Regions from separate parts of the Cellulosimicrobium sp. NPDC057862 genome, predicted to be linked through region 1. Evidence: predicted binding sites of a transcription regulator. Region 1 holds the regulator's gene; the other holds the start of a gene.

Region 1 (9,751 bases):
CACGGCGACGCGAAGGAGACGAGCCCCGCCAGGATCGCCACCGGGACCGCCAGCAGCATCGACCCGCTCCAGACCGTCGCGGCGAACGTGTCGCCGACGCTCGTCGCGGCCGCCGCGGGGAGCGCGGCGGCGGGGACGGTGGCGGCGAGGGACGCGAGGGTGACCACGGTCAGCCGGCCGCCTCGTCCTCGTCGAGCACGTCGTCGACGAGCGCGTCCAGGGTCGAGCCCTCGGCGAGCCCGATGACGCGCGCCGCGACGCGGCCCTCGCGGTCGAGCACGACCGTCGAGGGCACGGCCTGGAGCGGCACGGTGCCGGAGAGCGCCGCGACGACCTCGCCGCTGCGGTCGTCGATCGACGGGTAGGGCACCTCGAACCGGCGCTGGAACGCCTGCGCGGCGCCCGCCTCGTCGGTCGTGTTGATGCCGAGCACCTGGACGCCGTCGTCGGCGCGGTCGTTCGCGAGCGCCACGAGGTCGGGCGCCTCGGCGCGGCACGGCGCGCACGCGGCGTACCAGGTGTTGAGGACGACGACGTCGCCCAGCCAGGCGCTGGTGTCGACCTGCTCGCCCTCGTAGTCGGTGCCGGTGAGCGCGACGACGTCGCCCCGCTCGCCGGCGTCCCAGGTGCGGACCGAGCCGTCGCCGGAGACGTAGCCCTGCCCGACGACGTCCGTCGTCGCGCCGGAGTCCTGGGCGCACGCCGCGAGGCCGAGCGTCGCGGCGACCGCGACGCCCGCGGTCAGCACGCGACGGACGGGCGGGAGGGCGCGCACGGCACGCGCGCGCGAGCTGGCGGTCACAGCGTCATCACGGGAGGCACCCTGCCCGGGGTTCCTGGACGCCACCTGAGAGACGTGACCTCCGCCACTCCCGAACGGGACGGTTCGGGCGCCGGGGCCGCGGTGCCGAGGACGGACATGACCGACGTCACGCCCCCGCGACGGTCGCGGCGCCCGGGAGGAGGTCGGCGACCGGCTCGGAGTAGTGCAGGCCGACGAGGCGGTCGTCCTCGAAGTGCAGCGACGTGAGCGACGCGAGCGAGCACTGCCGCTTGCGCGGGTCGTGCCACAGGCGGCGGTTCTCGAAGCTGAGTCGCGTGAGCCACACGGGGAGCTGGTGGCTCACGAGGAGGGCCTCGTGGCCCGCAGCCTTGTCCCGGGCGTCGGCGACCGCGGCCCGCATGCGCGCGACCTGCTCGGTGTACGGCTCGCCCCAGGACGGCCGGAACGGGTTCCACAGGAAGCGCCAGTGCTGCGGGTGGCGCAGCGACCCGTCCCCGACGCCGAAGGTCATCCCCTCGAAGTGGTTCGCGGCCTCGATGAGCCGGTCGTCGGTACCGAGCTCGATGCCGAACGCCTCGGCGGCCGGCGTGGCCGTCTCCTGGGCGCGCTGGAGCGGCGACGCGACGACGACGGTGAGGTCCGCGCGCGGGCGCGACGCGCCGTCGGGACCGGGCTCGCCCGCGAGGTGCGCGGCGACGCGACGGGCCATCTCGTGGCCCCGCTCCGAGAGGTGGTAGCCGGGGATGCGGCCGTAGAGGACGCCGTCGGGGTTGTGGACCTCGCCGTGGCGCAAGAGGTGGACGATGGTGGAGACCATACGCACCAGTGTCCCGCACTCCGGGCTCTGACCGGCACCTGCGGGCCGACGACTCCCGGGGCGACCCGGGTCAGGAGTCGCGGTCCGCCTTGCACGCCTCGGCGACCGCGGCCATCGCCTCGCCGAGCGCGCGGAACTGCTCCGGCGTGAGCACGTCGACCATGAACCGGCGCACGGCGGCGACGTGCGCCGGCGCGGACGCCACGAGCACGCGGTAGCCCTCGGGCGTCATCGCGCAGTTGACCCCGCGACGGTCGCCCGTGCTCGCCGAGCGCCGCACCAGGCCGCGCGCCTCCATGCGCGCCACGGTGTGGGTGACGCGGCTGCGGGACCGGGCGAGCCCGTCGGCGAGCGCGGACATGCGCAGCGTGTGGTCGGGGCTCTCCGAGAGCCGCACGAGCAGCTCGTACTCGTTGAGCGAGACGTCCGACCGCTCCTCGTGGTCGCGCCCCAGCGACTCGATGAAGCGCACGGTCCCGTCGAGGTAGGCGCGCCACAACCGCTGCTGCTCGGCGTCGAGCCAGCGAGGCTCCTCGCCCGCGGTCGCGGTGGTGCTGCCGGTGGTCGTCGTCGGCTGGGCGTCGACGTCGTTGCTGGTCATAGGTCCTCGGGCGCTCGCGGACAGGTGGCGGTTCGGGGGCGGAACCTCGCGGAACATTCTTCCACCCCACCGGGAATAGACGGATCACCCCCTGCTGTTGATACGCTCGTACGAAGTTGAACCTTCAACCAAGTTCGGTCCTCCGGGACCCACGACCCCTCAGGAGCACCCATGGCCACGCCGCTGCCCGCCGGGCTCAACGCCGGTACCTACGCCCTCGACTCGTCCCACTCGCAGGCGGCCTTCACGGTCCGCCACGCCGGCATCTCCAAGGTGCGCGGCACGCTCGCCATCACGGCCGGCACGATCTCCGTGGGCGACGACCTCGAGTCGACCTCCGTGACCGCCGAGCTCGACGCGGCGTCCGTGAGCACGGGCGACGCGAACCGCGACAACCACCTGCGCAGCGCGGACTTCTGGGACGCCGAGAACAAGCCGACGTGGAGCTTCGCGTCGACCAGCATCTCCGGCGACGGCGACGACTTCGTCGTGGCGGGCGACCTGACCATCAACGGCGTGACCAAGCCGGTCGAGCTCGAGACCGAGTTCGCGGGCACCGCGACCGACCCGTTCGGCAACGCGCGCGCCGGCTTCGAGGCGACGACGGAGATCTCCCGCAAGGAGTTCGGCCTGACCTGGAACGCGGCGCTCGAGACCGGCGGCGTGCTCGTCGGCGACAAGATCAAGATCGCGCTCGACGTCTCGGCCATCAAGCAGGGCTGACGACCGACTCCCGGGACCCTTCCCCGGGAACCCTCTTCCCCGGGAACGCCTTCCCCGGGACACTGCACCACCGGCAGGGGTGCCGCCCGAGGGGCCGCGTGCACCAGCACGCGGCCCTTCGTCGTTCAGCGGTCCTGCGCCTCGGCGAGCGCGCGGGCCTGGGAGTGGAACGCGAGGATCTGGAGCTCGCTGCCGACGTCCACGCCGCGCACGTCGACGTCCGCGGGCACCTGGAGCGCGCGCGGCGCGAAGTTGAGGATCTCCCGCACACCGGCCGCGACGACGCGGTCCGCCACGGACTGCGCGTGCGCCGCGGGCGTCGCGAGGACCACGATCGACACCTTCTCGCGCTCCACGACCTCCTCGAGCGCGTCGACGTGCTCGACGACGAGGCCCGCCGCCCGCGTCCCGACGACGTCCGGCGACGCGTCGAGGAGCGCCGCGACGTGGAAGCCGCGCTGCTCGTACCCCGAGTAGTTCGCGAGCGCGTGCCCCAGGTTGCCGATCCCGACGATCGCGATGCGGTGCTCGTCCACGAGCCCCAGCGCCTCGGTGATGTACTGGGCGAGCGAGTCGACGTCGTACCCGACGCCGCGCGTGCCGAACGAGCCCAGGAACGACAGGTCCTTGCGGAGCTGCGCCGGGCCCACGCCGGAGAGCTCCGCGAGCTCGACCGACGACGTCGTCGCCACCCCTCTCGCCACGAGGTCCCGCAGCGCCCGCAGGTAGGACGGGAGCCGCGCCACCGTCGCGCTCGGGATACCCGGCGCCGTCACCTCACCGACTACCTGCTCAGCCACCCGTCACCCCGTCGTCCCTGGGACCGTCCTCGTCGACGGTCACGCTCCACCGGGAGGAATCATCCCAGGTCCGCGCGCGCCGCCGAAATCCGACCCACCGCACGCGCGAGCCGGCGGGCGTCGACCCGCCAGAAACCCTGCTGGACGCCGCCGACCGTCACGACCGGGACGTACTCGCCGTACTGCTCGCGCAGGGCCGGGTCCGCGTCCGGCGCGTCGACGTCCACCTCGGCCCACGCGACCCCCGCCTCGGCGCACACCGCCTCGACGACCGTGCGCGCGTCGTCGCACAGGTGGCACCCCGCGCGGCCGTAGAGGAGGACGGGAGGGACCGGGGCGTCGGAGGTGGTCACGACTCCCAGGGTACGAGGGACCCGCCCCCGGGAGGGTCCGGAGACCGCCTAGAGTGGGGTCATGGCGACGTCTTCCGGTCCGGGCCCCGTCCCGACCCCCGGGTCGACGGACCCCGAGGACGCACCCGCCGCCGCGCGCACCCCGCCCGCTCCCGCGCACCGCACCGCCGCGTTCTTCGACGTCGACAACACGATCATCCGTGGCGCGTCGTCGTTCCACCTCGCCCGCGCCCTGTACCAGCGGCAGTTCTTCTCGACGCTCGACATCGTGCGCTTCGCCGTCCACCAGGCGCGCTACCTGCTGTTCGGCGAGAACAAGCAGCAGATCGACCGCATCCGGTCGCGCGCCCTCGCGCTCATCGCCGGGCGCTCCGTCGCCGAGGTCACCGCGATCGGCGAGGAGGTGTACGACACCGTCCTGTCGCTGCGCATCTACCCCGGCACCCGCCGCCTCCTCGACGAGCACCTCGCCGCCGGCCACCAGGTGTGGCTCGTCTCCGCGACCCCGGTCGAGATCGGCGAGCTCATCGCCCGCCGCCTCGGCACGACCGGCGCGCTCGGCACCGTCGCGGAGCACGAGGACGGCTTCTACACCGGCCGCCTCGTGGGCGACATGATGCACGGTCGCGCCAAGGCCGCCGGGGTGCGTGCCCTCGCCGAGCGCGAGGACATCGACCTCGCGGCGTCCTCCGCGTACGGCGACTCGCTGAACGACGTCACCATGATGGAGACGGTCGGGCACCCGTGCCCGATCAACCCCGACGCGCGGCTGCGCCGCTACGCGCAGGACGTCGGCTGGCCCATCCGCGAGTTCCGCGGCAGGCGGCGCCGCGTCGCCCGCAGCAGCGTCCGCACCGCGAGCTGGGCGGGCGCCGCCTGGGCCGCCGCCCTCGTCCTGCGCTCGGTCCGCCGCGCCGTCGACCGCCGCATCGCCCGCCTCTGACCACCCCGCTCCCCGAGCCAGCACCCTCGTCCCCGCAACGGAGAACCCGGGTCACGCGAGGTAGACCCCTGCTCCGCCGAGGTAGAGCCCCGGTCCGGCGAGGTAGAGGCCTGGTCCGGCGAGGTAGAGGCCTGGTTCTAGTGCCCGACGGCGTGGGGCTGGGTGGGGTGGGCGGGGTCTCACCCGGGTCGTCGCGCACCTCGGGCCACTGCTCGCGGTGCTCCCTCACCCGTACCGCCAGGGCCCGGGGAGGGGCGACCGACCCAGGGAGGCGAACCACCGCCGTCGGGCACGACCGGGGCTCTACCTCGTCCAACCACGGCTCTACCTCGGCCAACCGGGGCTCTACCTCGGCCGACCGGGGCTCTACCTCGGCCGACCAGGGCTCTATCTCAGCCGACCAGGGCTCTACCTCGTGCGACCGTCGGAGACGCGTCGAGCCCGGTCCCCTCGGGAGGGGCCGGGCTCGACGGCGGGTCGGCGCGTCAGGACGCGCGCGACGTCACTTCTTGTTGCGACGCTGGTGACGCGTCTTGCGAAGCAGCTTGCGGTGCTTCTTCTTGGCCATGCGCTTGCGGCGCTTCTTGATGACGGAGCCCATACGGTCCTCGCAATGCTCGAGCGGCGTGTCGGTCGGCGACCGGTCGACCGGCCGCGTGTGGTCCACGGTTGATCGGGGCGCCCCGGCGACCACGAGGGCGCCGCGAGCCGACCAACACGAGAGAAATCCGCCCCCTAGACTACCCGCTCGCGCTCGTGCCCCGGTACGCCGACGGTCGCGGAGGCCCGCGCGCGCTCCCGCGAGGGCGGTCAGGGCGACGACCTCAGTCGAAGTGCGGGTCGAGACCGAGGAGCGGGAAGACGGCGCGGCGCGTGGCCGCGACGGCGCGGTCGACGTCGTCGTCCGGGTCGTAGCCGCCGCTCCATCGCCGCACGTCGACCGGCGGGCCGAACGCGAGCGGCGCGTCGAACCCGGCGACCTCGGCGACGCGGGCGCGCCACTCCTCGGGCAGCGGCTCCCCAGGGGCCACGGGGCGGTGCACGACCTCCCCCACGACGGCCGACCACACGAGCGGCACGACGCGCGCGATCGCGTACCCGCCGCCGCCGAGCGCGAGCCACCGTCCGCCCGTGAGCTCGTGCGCGAGGTCGTGCACCCACCCCAGGGCGGTGCGCTGCGCGTCGACGGACACGTCGAGGTCCGACAACGGGTCCTCGCCGTGCGCGTCGCACCCGTGCTGGGTCACCAGGACCTCGGGCCGGAACGCGCGGAGCACGGGCGGCACGACGGCGTCGACCGCGCGGAGCCAGCGGGCGCCGTCCGTGCGGCGCGGGAGCGCGACGTTCACCGCGGTGCCCTCCGCCCCCGCGCCCCCGACGTCGGTCGGGTGACCCGTCCCCGGGAAGAGCGTCGCGCCGCTCTGGTGGACGGACACCGTGAGCACGCGCGGGTCGTCCCAGAACGCCTCCTCCACGCCGTCGCCGTGGTGCGCGTCGAGGTCCACGTAGGCGACGCGCGCGACGCCGTCGTCGAGCAGGCGGCGGATCGCGACCGCCGCGTCGTTGTAGACGCAGAAGCCCGACGCCGCGCCCGCCTTCGCGTGGTGCATGCCCCCCGCGACGTTCACCGCGTGCCCGACGCGGCCGGCGGCGATCTCCCCCGCCGTCTCGTACGAGCCCGCGACGATCCGGGCGGCCGCCTCGTGCATCCCGGGGAAGACCGGGTCGTCCTCGGTGCCGAGCCCCCGGGCCGGGTCGGGCGTCCCGTGCTCGGACGCCGCGCGCACGGCCGCGACGTACTCGGGGTCGTGCACGAGCTCCAGCACGTCGTCGCTCGCGGGCTCGGGTCGCAGGACGGTAGGCGCCGCGTCGCCGCCGAGCAGACCGAGCGCGCGCACCAGACTCATCGTCAGGTCGAGCCGGGCGGGGGCCATGGGGTGGCCGTGACCGAAGTCGTAGCCGAGGAGCTCAGGGCTCCACACGACGCAGGATCCGGGCGCCGCGGCGCCCGCACCGGTGGGGGCGGGCGACGACGTGGGGTCGGTCGTGGGCATGGCTCACGGTAGCGCCCGACGCCGCGCGCCCGCCCCGACGGACCGGTCGCCGGACCCCGGTGCGGCGCGGGGGCGCCGGAAGCGGCATGATGTCCCGGCGCCGGAGCGGCGACATGACGGGGCACCGGGCCCGTGGCAGAGTGACGCGAGTGGTGAGGGAGGCTCCATGCCGACGAGCATGACCGGGCGCCTGTTCAAGGGGCGGGAGATCGTCGACCGCCTCGCCCGGCAGTCGCCCGCACGCCTCGCCGTCACGGTCTTCGCCGCGGTGATCGCCGTCTTCACCGCCCTGCTCATGGCGCCCTGGGCGACGGCGAGCGGACGGGCGGCCCCCTTCGTCGACGCGTTGTTCACCGCGACGTCCGCCGTGTGCGTGACGGGCCTCGTCGTCGTCCCGACCGGGACGTACTGGTCGACGTACGGGCAGGTCGTGATCTTGCTCGGCATCAAGATCGGCGGCCTGGGCGTGATGACGCTCGCGTCGATCCTCGGCATGGCCGTGTCGCGACGCATCGGCCTCACGCAGAAGCTCCTCACGGCGTCCGAGACCAAGACGACGCGGCTCGGCGAGGTCGGCTCGCTCGTGCGGGTCGTCATCATCACGTCGACGTCGCTCGAGCTGCTCATCGCGCTGCTCCTCCTGCCCCGCTTCATCGTCCTCGAGGAGACGTTCGGGGAGGCCGCCTGGCACGGGATCTTCTACGGCATCTCGGCGTTCAACAACGCGGGGTTCATCCCCACCGAGCAGGGGCTCGCGCCCTACGTGGGCGACTGGATGCTGTGCCTGCCGATCATCCTCGGCGTGTTCATCGGCTCCCTCGGCTTCCCCGTGATCCTCAACGTCATGCGCAACCGCAAGCGCGTGACGAAGTGGAGCCTGCACACCAAGCTCACGCTCACCACGAGCGCCGCCCTCGTCGTCGTCGGCACGGTCCTCTTCGCGGCCGTCGAGTGGACGAACCAGCGCACGCTCGGCCCGCTCGCGTTCGGGGAGAAGCTCCTCGCCTCGCTCTTCGCGGGCGTCATGCCCCGCTCGGGCGGCTTCTCCACCGTCGACACCGGCGGCATGCACGAGGCGAGCTGGCTCATCACCGACGCCCTCATGTTCGTCGGCGGCGGCTCCGCGTCGACCGCCGGCGGCATCAAGGTCACGACGCTCGCCGTCATGCTCATCGCGATCGTGTCCGAGGCGCGCGGCGACCGGGACATGGAGGCCTTCGGGCGCCGCATCCCCCGCGACACCCTGCGGCTCGCCGTCGCCGTGTCCTTCGTCGGTGCGACCGCGGTCCTGCTGTCGAGCCTGCTCCTGCTGGAGATCACGGGCGAGACGCTCGACGTCATCCTCTTCGAGACGATCTCCGCGTTCGCGACGGTCGGCCTCAGCACCGGCATCACGCCCAGCCTCCCCGACGCGGGCAAGTACGTGCTCGTCGCGCTCATGTTCGTCGGGCGCACCGGGACCATGACGTTCGCGGCGGCCCTCGCGCTGCGCGACCGTCGTCGCATCGTGCGCTACCCCGAGGAGCGCCCCATCATCGGGTGAGCGGCCCGCGCGCCGCGCCGTGCGCCGTCGAGCACCGCCACCCCCACCCGACCACACGAAAGGCCCCACCGTGACCGACCCCTTCTCCCGCGGCGCCGACCCGAGCTCCGGGCCGGCGACCGGGAAGGACGCCCTGCCGGCAGACCCCGTCGCGCGGCGCATCGTCGAGCGCGGGCGCGCCGAGCGCTCCCGCCGCGACGAGGCGAAGGCGCCACGCAAGGACGCGGGCGTGCTCGTCATCGGTCTCGGACGCTTCGGGACGGCGATCGCCGCCACGCTCGACCGCCTCGGCCAGGACGTGCTCGCCGTCGAGCGCGACCCCGAGCTCGTCGCCCAGTGGAGCGGACAGCTCCCCCTCGTCGAGGCCGACGCGTCCAACCCCGTCGCCCTCGAGCAGCTCGGCGCGCGCGACTTCCCCGTCGCGGTCGTCGGCGTGGGCACGTCGCTCGAGGCGAGCGTGCTCATCACCGGCAACCTCGTCGACATGGGCACCCCGCAGATCTGGGCCAAGGCCATCTCCGCCGAGCACGGGCGCATCCTCCAGCGCATCGGCGCGCACCACGTCGTCTTCCCCGAGGCCGACGCCGGCTCGCGCGTCGCGCACCTCGTCTCCGGCAAGCTGCTCGACTACATCGAGGTCGAGGACGGGTTCACGATCGTCAAGATGCGCCCGCCCAAGGAGGTCCAGGGCTTCACGCTCGCGCAGTCGAAGGTCCGCGAGCGCTACGGCGTCACCGTCATCGGCGTGAAGTCCCCCGGGGAGGACTTCCTCTACGCGACCCCCGAGACCCGCATCAGCGCCAACGACCTCCTCATCGTCTCCGGCCACGCCGACCTCCTGGAGCGTTTCGCAGCCCGCCCGTGAGCCGGTGCTGGGACGGTCCGGCCGAGATGTGAGAAGCGGCCCCTCCAGGCCCTGCCCGCGGCCACTTCTCGCCTCTCGTCATCACGCGGGCGGCGGACCGAGCCGATCCCCAGGAGGTCAGGACGGCGGGCGGTGCAGGAGGAACAGCCCGCGGTGGAGGGGGCGGTCGAGGCGTTGGTCGTCGGTCGCCACGTACTCGTCGAGGACGGCGAGGATGCGCCGGTCGAGCTCGGCGACGTCGTCGTCGGAGAGGTGCAGCCGGAACGCG
Region 2 (9,751 bases), on a different contig from region 1:
GGTCGAGCCGGAAGGTGCGCCAGTCGTCGCGGTCCCGGTCCCACGCGACGAGGTACCAGCGGCGGTCGGCGGTGACGAGCCGGTGCGGCTCGACCAGGCGTCGGGTGGGCGTGCCGTCGCCGGCACGGTAGGCGAAGCGGACGAGCTCGTGGTCGCGGCACGCGGCCGCGAGCACGCTGAGCGACCCCGGGTCGACCCGGTCCTGGTCGGTCGGCGACGGTACGGACCGGACGCTGGAGTGCAGCGCCGCCACCCGCCGGCGCAGCCGGTGCGGCAGGAGGCTCTCGACCTTGGCGAGAGCCCGCAGCGACGTCTCCTCCATGCCGTCGACGGCGGCGACCGCCGCGCACCCGAGCCCCACGGCGAGCGCGACGGCCTCGTCGTCGTCGACCACGAGCGGCGGCAGGTGCGCTCCCGACTCGAGGCGATAGCCCCCGTACCTGCCCGGGGTGGCGGCGACGGGATACCCGAGCCCCCGGAGACGGTCCACGTCGCGGCGCACCGTCCGCTCGGTCACGTCGAGCCTCCGGGCGAGCTCCGCGCAGGGCCAGAACCGGTGGGTCTGGAGCAGCGAGAGCAGCGCGAGCGCGCGGCCGGTGGGATCCGTCGACATGTGCTCAGCCTCCCGCGCACCGCGGACAGCTCCTGTCCGCGATGGTCTCTACGGTCGCACCGATCGATCGCCGCACCGCGCGCATCGGCACGTCACCGGAAGGACCCACACCCGTGTCACACGCCATCGACTTCCCGGAACCGACCATGGTCGCCGTCAACGGCATCGAGCTCGAGGTCTTCGAGGCGGGGCAGGAGAACGCGGGCAGACCCGTCGTCCTCTGCCACGGCTGGCCCGAGCTGGCCTACTCGTGGCGCCACCAGATGACCGCGCTCGCCGCCGCCGGCTACCACGTCATCGCCCCCAACCAGCGCGGCTTCGGCAGGTCGTCCCGCCCCGCCGAGGTCTCGGACTACGACGTCGTGCACCTGACCGGCGACCTCGTCGGGCTCCTGGACCACTACGGGTACGAGGACGCCACGTTCGTGGGCCACGACTGGGGCGCGAACGTGGTGTGGAGCGCTGCCGTGCTGCACCCGACCCGCGTGCACGAGGTGGTCGCGCTCAGCGTGCCGTACCTGGAGCCCGGCGACGTCCCGCCTCTCGCGTTCATCGAGGCGGTCGTCGGCAGCGACTCGTACTTCGTCCACTTCAACCGCCGGCCGGGCGTGGCGGACGCCGTCTTCGACGCGAACGCCCGCCGGTTCCTGCGCAACCTGTACCGCACGAGCGAGCCCGCCTCCGAGCCGGAACCGGGCACGTGGCTCCTCGACCTCGCCCACGCCGAGACCCCGCGCGGCGAGCCGGTGATGACCGACGCCGAGCTGGCGGTGTTCGTCGACGCGTTCGAGGCGTCGGGCTTCACCCCGAGCGTGAACTGGTACCGCAACGTCGACCGCAACTGGGAGCTGATGAAGGAGGTCGACCCGGTCGTCCGCCAGCGCGCGCTGATGGTCTACGGCGCACGGGACACGGTCATGAGGGCGCCGAACCTCGAGGCGTTCGTCCCGCGCGTCGAGGTCGTGGAGCTGGACTGCGGCCACTGGATCCAGCAGGAGCTCCCGGAGGAGACCAGTCGCCTGATCCTCGGATGGCTCCAGCGGCGAGAGGTCGCCGTCAGGTCGTGACACCCGGCCGACGCGCGGTCACCCCCAGCCGTGGGACGCGTCGTCGTGCATCGGCGGGCACGTCCCTCCGGGCTCGGCGGCGGCCTCGAAGTGCCACAGCTCGTTCGCGTAGGTGCGGCACAGCCCGAACTCCGCGCCGTGCTGCTCGAGCCACAGCGCGCCGTCCGTCGGTCCCACGTCGATCGCGAGCCCCGCGACGTGCTCGGACGACTCGGGTGGCAGAACCCAGCGGTGCGCCTCCTCGGCGGAGCCGTAGCGCTCCAGCGCGGCGTCCACGAGCTCCTGCTGCTCGGCCGCGGTGCGCCACCCGGACGTGAGGGTGAGCTCGACGCCGTCGGCGTCCGCGGCGGAGCGCGCCGCGTCGAAGCGGCGCTCGAGCTCGGGGTCGAGACCGGTCGCGGTCTGCGGGCGCAGCGTGGGCGACGGGTCGGCGACGGCGCTGCCGTCGCGGGTCACGGTGAGGTACGTGAACGCCCCCACCGCTCCGAGCGCCCCGACGACCAGGACGCCGGCCACGGAGCGGGCGCCGCGGCGGGGACCGGGACGACCCGGGACGTGGCGGGCAGGGCGGGCGGGGCGCAGGGGTGTCGTGGTCATGCACCGAGGCTCGCCCGCCGCGACCCGTCGTCGCATCGGCCCGACGGCGACTCCTCGGCCCCGCCGTCCGGCGCACGGGCGCGCCGCGGGGTCCGTCCCCGGCCCGACGCCGGTCCGCCCCAGGGCGGAGGGTCCGCGGCGGGCTCTCCCACCCCGGGCGGTGCCGCGCGGACCGGGCCCCGGCTACCGTGGTCGGGTGCACCGGCTCACCCGTCTGCCCGTGTGGGCGCAGGACCTCATGACCGCGCTCGCCGCGGGCCTCGTGTGGTTCGCGGTCATCACGGTGATGGAGAGCGGCGACTACTGGTACCCCCGCCACCCCGAGTCGTACCGCGTGGCGGGGCTCTGGATCGTCCTGACCCTCGCCCTGCGCCGGGTCGTGCCGGGGCCGCTCTTCTGGGCGACGGCGATGCTCTACCCCTTGGCCCTGCCGTGGACCATGCAGACGCCGTTCGAGCTCCTCCCGCTCCTGGTCGCCGGGTTCGCCGCGACCCGCTCGGGCGCCGTCCCGTGGGCGCTCGCCGGCCTCGCGGGCGGGCTCTCGGCGTTCGCGACACAGCTCTGGGAGCGCCCGCACCTGACGTTCCCCCCGACCCCGTTCTTCCCACGATGGACCGGGCTCGCCCAGTCGCCGTCGGACGTCCTCCTCGCCCTCGCGCTCGTCCTGGGCGCGGTCGCGGCGGGCTACTTCTTCCGCCGCCTCGCCCAGACGTCCGACCGGCTGCGCGAGCGCAACGCCGAGCTCCAGGCGCTCCAGGCCGAGCTGGCCGAGCGCGCCGTGCTCGCCGAGCGCACGCGCATCGCGCGCGAGCTGCACGACGTCGTCGCGCACCACATGTCCGCGATCGTCGTCCGGGCGCAGGCCGCGGACCGCGTCGCGGCGAACCAGCCCGAGGCTCCCGCCGAGGCCGTGCGCTGGATCAGCGACGAGGGCAAGCAGGCGCTGACCGCGATGCGCTCGGTCGTGCAGGTGCTGCGCCGCGGCACCGAGGCGGACGGCGGGACGGCGGCCCTCGCGCCGACACCGGACGGCGCCCGCGCACCCGACGAGCTCCGCGCGGCCGCGCGCCGCCTGCGCGACGCGGGCCGCGACGTCGACCTCACGCTCCCCCGCCCGTGGCCGACGACGAGCGCCGAGTCCGGCCTCGCGGTCGTCCGCATCGCTCAGGAGGCCCTGACCAACGTGCTGCTCCACTCGCTCGCCCGCGACGTCACCGTGACGCTGACCGACGACGCCCCCGACCTGCGCCTGCGCGTCCACGACCCGGGCCCTCCCCTGCCGAGCGCCGAGGGGCGCCAGGGGCACGGCCTGACGTCGATGCGCGAGCGCGCGCTCGCCGCCGGGGGCGAGCTGGCCGCCGGGCCGGACGGGCGCGGCGGCTGGACCGTCGAGGCGCGCATCCCCCGGGAGGCGGCGTGAGCGCGACGTCGCCCGCCACGACCGGGGAGGACCACACGCTCGGGCCGGTCCGCGTCGTCGTCGTGGACGACCAGTCGACGATCCGGCTCGGCCTGCGCATGATCCTCGACAACGAGCCGGACGTGACCGTCGTCGGCGAGGCCGGGGACGGCGAGACCGCGGTGACGATGGCACGCGCGCTGCGGCCCGACGTCGTGCTCATGGACGTCCGCATGCCGCGGCTCGACGGCATCGAGGCGACCGCGCGCATCGTCGCCGACCCCGACCTCGCCGAGGTGCGCACGCTCGTCCTGACGACCTTCGACGACGACGAGTACGTGTACGGCGCGCTGCGCGCCGGGGCGGCCGGGTTCCTCCTCAAGGACGCGGACCCGCAGACGCTCGTCGACGCCGTGCACCGCGTCCGCGCGGGCGACTCGCTTCTCGACCCGGCCGTCACCGGACGCATCATCTCGACGTACGTCGAGCTCGCGCGGACGGCGCCGCTCGCGCCCGACGCGGCCGGGACCGGCGCGCCCGCGACCGGGCTGGACGCGGCGACACCCCGCGAGCGCGAGGTGCTGCTCGCCGTCGCGCGCGGGCTGTCGAACCGCGAGATCGGCGCAGAGCTGCACCTCACCGAGGCGACCGTGAAGAGCCACGTGCGCTCGCTGCTCACCAAGGTCGGGCTGACCAACCGCGTGCAGCTCGTCATCCTCGCCTACGAGGCCGGGCTCGTGCGCCCGGGGACGCGCGACTGACGTCCCCGGGAGCGCGCAGAGGACGCCCGGAAGACGCACGGAGCCCGACGGCGGAAGGGGACTCGCGCCGTCGGGCTCCGGGTTTCGTGGGGTCGGACCCTGTCGCTGGTCGCGTCAGCCGGCCGCCACGGTCTCGGCAGGCGGGGTCGCCGCCTGCCCGTCCTCGGCGCTCGCGGCCGCGTGGGCCGCGAGCCGCTCCGCGCGCACGACCTCGCGGCTGCTGCCGCGGTAGGCCGCGACGAGGATGTCGCGCATGTCCTCCAGGACCGGCATCCGCGGGTTCGCGGGGGCGCACTGGTCCTCGAACGACCGGAGCGCGAGGTCGTCGAGGCGGCTCAGGAACGCCGTCTCGTCGACGCCCTGCGCGGCGAACGTCGACTCGATGCCCACCTTGGCGCGCAGCTGCTCGACCGCCTTCGCGTACGACTCGACGCCCTCCTCCGGGGTGGAGGCCGGGAGACCGAGGTGCTTCGCGATCTCCTGGAAGCGCTCGGGGGCCACGTAGCGCTCGTACTTGGGCCAGCTCGTGAGCTTCGTGGGCACCTGGCCGTTGTAGCGGATCACGTGCGGCAGGAGCACCGCGTTGGTGCGCCCGTGCACGAGGTGGAACGTCGAGCCCACGGTGTGCGCCATGGCGTGCACGATGCCGAGCATCGCCGAGCCGAACGCCATTCCCGCGATGGTCGCCGCGTTGTGCATCTTCTCGCGCGCCTTCGGGGCCGCCGCACCCTGCGTGACCGAGTCCTCGATGTGCTCGAAGACCATCTTGATCGCCTGGAGGCACAGCCCGTCGGTGAAGTCGTTCGCGTACACGGAGACGAACGCCTCGGTCGCGTGCGTGAGGGCGTCGAAGCCCGAGTCGGCAGCGAGCTTGGCGGGCATGGTGTCCGTGAGCACCGGGTCGACGATCGCGACGGTCGGGGTCAGCGCGTAGTCCGCGAGCGGGTACTTGAAGCCCGTCTCCGGGTCGGTGATGACCGCGAACGGCGTCACCTCCGCGCCGGTGCCCGACGACGTCGGGATGCACACGAGCTTCGCCTTGCCGCCGAGCTCGGGGAACTTGTAGGCGCGCTTGCGCACGTCGAAGAACTTCTCGCGCATGTCGGAGAACTCGATCTCCGGGTGCTCGTACCGCAGCCACATGACCTTGGCCGCGTCCATGGGCGAGCCGCCGCCGATCGCGATGATCGTGTCGGGCTCGAAGTCCCGCATCGACTCGGCACCGCGGTTCACGGTGCCGACGCTCGGCTCCGGCTCGACGGCGTCGATGATCTGGATCGCGACCTTCTCCTCCCGGCGGGCGAGGACGTCGAGCACGCGGTCGACGACGCCGATGCGGCTCATGACCTTGTCGGTGACGATCGTGACGCGGTGCACGTCGCGCATCTGCGCGAGGTACTGGATCGAGTTCGGCTCGAAGTAGGTCTTGGCGGGCACCTTGAACCACTGCATGTTGTTGTTGCGCCGCCCGATCCGCTTGACGTTGATGAGGTTGACCGCCGACACGTTGTTCGACACCGAGTTCGCGCCGTAGCTGCCGCACCCGAGCGTGAGCGACGGGAGCAGCGCGTTGTAGATGTCGCCGATGCCGCCGAGCGACGTCGGGCTGTTCCACAGCACGCGCACGGCCTTGACGCGCGAGCCGTACCGCTCGACGAGCTCCTGGTCGGCGGTGTGGATGGCGGCCGAGTGGCCCAGGCCGTCGAGCTCGACCATGCGCTCCGCGAGGCGGACGCCGTGCTCGGTGTCCCGCGCGCGCAGCACCGCGAGGACGGGCGTGAGCTTCTCACGGCTCAGCGGCTCGTCCGGGCCGACGTCGTCGATCTCCGCGAGGATGATCGACGTGTCGTCGGGGACCTCGAAGCCGGCCTCGCGGGCGATCCACACGGGCGACTTGCCGACGACCTTCGGGTTGAGCTTGGCGCCGGCGCAGTTCGCGCCGCTCGCCTCGACGCCGAAGATGAGGCGCTCGAGCATCGCCTTCTCGGCGGGCGTCGTGCGGTACGCGTGCAGACGGGCCAGCTCGCGCATCGCGTCGTCGTAGATCACGTCGTCGAGGATGAGCGCCTGCTCCGACGCGCAGACCATGCCGTTGTCGAACGCCTTCGACATGACGACGTCGTTGATCGCACGGCCGAGGTCGGCGCTCTTCTCGACGTAGGCGGGGACGTTGCCCGCCCCGACGCCGAGCGCGGGCTTCCCGGCCGAGTACGCCGCGCGGACCATGCCGTTGCCGCCCGTGGCGAGGATGAGCGCGACGCCCGGGTGGTGCATGAGCGTGTTGGTCGCCTCGATCGACGGGTGCTCGACCCACTGGATGCAGTCCTCGGGCGCGCCGGCCGCCACCGCGGCGTCGCGCACGATGCGGGCCGCCTCGACCGACGAGCGCTGCGCGCTCGGGTGGAAGGCGAACACGACGGGGTTGCGCGTCTTGAGCGCGATGAGCGACTTGAAGATCGTGGTCGACGTCGGGTTGGTCACCGGCGTCACGGCGCACACCACGCCGACGGGCTCGGCGATCTCCACGACGCCCGTGAGCTCGTCGCGGCCGATGATGCCGACCGTCTTGAGGTTCGCCATCGAGTTGGGCACGTGCTCGCACGCGAAGATGTTCTTGGTCGCCTTGTCCTCGAAGACGCCGCGCCCGGTCTCGGCGACGGCCATCTGGGCGAGGTGGCCGTGCTGGTGCAGGCCCGCGACGGACGCCTTGAGGACGATGCGGTCGACGTCCTCCTGCGTGAGGCTCATGTACTGGTCGAGCGCCTTGCGGCCTCGCTCGACGAGGACGTCGATCTCCTGCGTCGTGCGGGTGTCCTCGGTGCGGTTCTCGACCTTCGTGCCGGCGCTCTTCGCGCTCATGCGTCCCCTCCGGTGCCCGGTCAGGCCGGGCGTCGGGCCGCGGGTGCTGCCGGGGCCGGATTGCCCCGGCTCCTTCAGCGGTCTCTCTACTTGTGAATGTTTTCACAAGCCTCCGGGTCCGACAAGGCCCGGCGACCGTTCGAGGCCCAAGGTCCCGGTCCCCCGGTGACCTCCGCACCACCGTCCGCGCCGCCGTAGGGTGGGGGACCATGACCGCCGAGCAGACGACGAGCCCTGCGCCCGCGCCCCAGAACCCCACCGAGACCGCTCTCCCCGACGACGGCGCGCCCCACGACCCCTACCTCTGGCTCGAGGCCGTGGAGGGCGACGAGGCCCTGGCCTGGGTCCGCGCGCGCAACGCCGAGGTCGCCGACACGCTCGAGGTGGCGGAGGAGTTCGCGACGACGGAGCGCGCGATCCGCGAGGTGCTCGACTCCGACGCCAAGATCCCGGAGGTCTCCAAGATCGGGGACCGGTACTACAACTTCTGGCGCGACGCGCAGCACGAGCGCGGGCTCTGGCGCCGCACGACCCTCGACTCCTACCGCACGGACGACCCCGAGTGGGAGACCGTGCTCGACCTCGACGCGCTCGCCGCGTCCGAGGACGAGTCGTGGGTCTGGCACGGCGCGAGCGTCCTGCGCCCGACGCCCGCGCAGCTCGCCGCGGGCGAGCCGTGGCGCCACGCGCTCGTCGAGCTCTCCCCCGGCGGCTCGGACGCCGACGTGACCCGCGAGTTCGACCTCGTCGAGAAGCGGTTCGTCGCTCCGGAGGACGGCGGCTTCCACCGCGCGGAGGCCAAGGGCTCGCTCGGCTGGATCGACGCCGACACCGTCTACGTCTTCACCGACTTCGGCGAGGGCACGCTCACGCCGTCCGGGTACCCGCGCGTCGTCAAGCGCTGGACGCGCGGCACACCGCTCGACGCCGCGGTGACCGTCTACGCGGGCACCGAGGAGGACATGTACATCTCCGCCTGGCGCTCGCACACGCCCGGCTTCGAGCGCGACTTCGTGCACCGCTCCAAGGCGTTCTACTCCGACGAGCTCTACCTCGCCGAGCGCACCGGCACGCCCGAGCAGCGCCTCACGAAGATCGACGTGCCCGACTCGGCCGAGGTCGGCGTGCGGCGCGAGTGGATGCTCGTCGAGCTGCGCGACGACTGGACCGTCGGCGGCACGACCTACCGCGCGGGCTCGCTGCTCGTCGCCCGGTTCGACGACTTCCTCGCGGGCGACCGCGGCTTCACCGTGCTGTTCGAGCCCACGGCCACGACGTCGCTCGCCGGCGCCACGTGGACGCGCCACCACCTCGTGGTCAACGTGCTCGACGACGTGAAGAACCGCCTGCACGTGCTGACGCCGCCCGACGCCGCCGCTCCCGGGGGCGCCGGGACCGCCGTCGGGCAGGAGACCGCCGACGGGCCGTGGGTGCGCTCCGAGATCCCCGGCCTGCCGGCGCTCGGCACGGTCGCCGTCGGGGCCGTCGACCCCGTCGACACCGACGACCTGTGGCTCGTCACGACCGACTACCTCACGCCCACGACGCTCTCGCTCCTCTCTCTCGGGGAGCACCCCGGCGACGCCGGGACGCCCGAGGTCGTCAAGTCCAACCCCGCGTTCTTCGACGCCGACGGCATGACCGTCGCCCAGCACTTCGCCACGTCCGCCGACGGCACGCGCGTCCCGTACTTCGTCGTGGGCCGGGCGGACCTCGTCGAGGGCGTCGGTGACGACGGCGCGGGGACCGCGCCGACCCTGCTGTACGGGTACGGCGGGTTCGAGATCTCGCTGACCCCCGCCTACTCCGGCGCGCTCGGCCGCGCCTGGCTCTCGCGCGGCGGCGTGTACGTCGTCGCGAACATCCGCGGCGGCGGCGAGTACGGCCCCGGCTGGCACCAGGCCGCGCTCAAGGCGAACCGGCACCGCGCGTACGAGGACTTCGCCGCCGTCGCGCGCGACCTCGTGGCCCGCGGGATCACGACCCACGAGCACCTCGGCATGGAGGGCCGCTCCAACGGCGGCCTCCTCGCGGGCAACATGCTCACGCAGTACCCCGAGCTCTTCGGCGCCGTGATCGTCGGCGTCCCGCTGCTCGACATGCGCCGGTACACGAAGCTCCTCGCCGGGGCGTCGTGGGCCGCGGAGTACGGCGACCCCGACGACCCGGAGCAGTGGGAGTTCATCCGCACCTTCTCGCCGTACCACCTGTTCGACGCGGAGCGCGAGTACCCGCCCGTGCTGTTCACGACGTCGACCAAGGACGACCGCGTCCACCCGGGCCACGCGCGCAAGCTGGCCGCGAAGATGCTCGGCGAGGGCAAGGACGTCACGTACTACGAGAACATCGAGGGCGGTCACGGCGGCGCGGCGAACAACGCCCAGGCCGCGCACATGGCCGCGGTCCACTACCGCTTCCTCGCGGAGCGCCTCGCCTGAACCCGGCTCAGGAGTCG

The links. Region 1 encodes Rex, which represses fermentation and respiration genes when NADH is low (regulators of the CRP and FNR family bind a similar motif). Its sites were predicted from a motif close to CTTGTGAANNNNTTCACAAG; they were not measured.
Region 2: the regulator Rex is predicted to act here: its motif matches at 7,386-7,405, upstream of adhE (bifunctional acetaldehyde-CoA/alcohol dehydrogenase).

Annotation. Positions count from the first base shown of each region.
Region 1 covers NZ_JBHVMH010000002.1:44,509-54,259, forward strand. Annotated here, with positions in the region: gene ACFVN3_RS02980 (cytochrome c biogenesis CcdA family protein) at 1-59, opposite strand, end outside; gene ACFVN3_RS02985 (TlpA family protein disulfide reductase) at 170-802, opposite strand; gene ACFVN3_RS02990 (histidine phosphatase family protein) at 930-1,601, opposite strand; gene ACFVN3_RS02995 (MarR family winged helix-turn-helix transcriptional regulator) at 1,672-2,202, opposite strand; gene ACFVN3_RS03000 (YceI family protein) at 2,374-2,925, shown strand; gene ACFVN3_RS03005 (redox-sensing transcriptional repressor Rex) at 3,051-3,725, opposite strand; gene ACFVN3_RS03010 (glutaredoxin family protein) at 3,785-4,078, opposite strand; gene ACFVN3_RS03015 (HAD family hydrolase) at 4,140-5,021, shown strand; gene ACFVN3_RS03020 (30S ribosomal protein bS22) at 5,524-5,622, opposite strand; gene ACFVN3_RS03025 (acetoin utilization protein AcuC) at 5,846-7,075, opposite strand; gene ACFVN3_RS03030 (TrkH family potassium uptake protein) at 7,242-8,618, shown strand; gene ACFVN3_RS03035 (TrkA family potassium uptake protein) at 8,779-9,483, shown strand; gene ACFVN3_RS03040 (ArsR/SmtB family transcription factor) at 9,601-9,751, opposite strand, start outside.
Region 2 covers NZ_JBHVMH010000024.1:42,317-52,067, forward strand. Annotated here, with positions in the region: gene ACFVN3_RS19300 (helix-turn-helix transcriptional regulator) at 1-613, opposite strand, end outside; gene ACFVN3_RS19305 (alpha/beta fold hydrolase) at 727-1,680, shown strand; gene ACFVN3_RS19310 (M15 family metallopeptidase) at 1,699-2,277, opposite strand; gene ACFVN3_RS19315 (sensor histidine kinase) at 2,474-3,697, shown strand; gene ACFVN3_RS19320 (response regulator) at 3,694-4,437, shown strand; gene adhE (bifunctional acetaldehyde-CoA/alcohol dehydrogenase) at 4,552-7,296, opposite strand; gene ACFVN3_RS19330 (prolyl oligopeptidase family protein) at 7,506-9,734, shown strand; gene ACFVN3_RS19335 (hypothetical protein) at 9,742-9,751, opposite strand, start outside.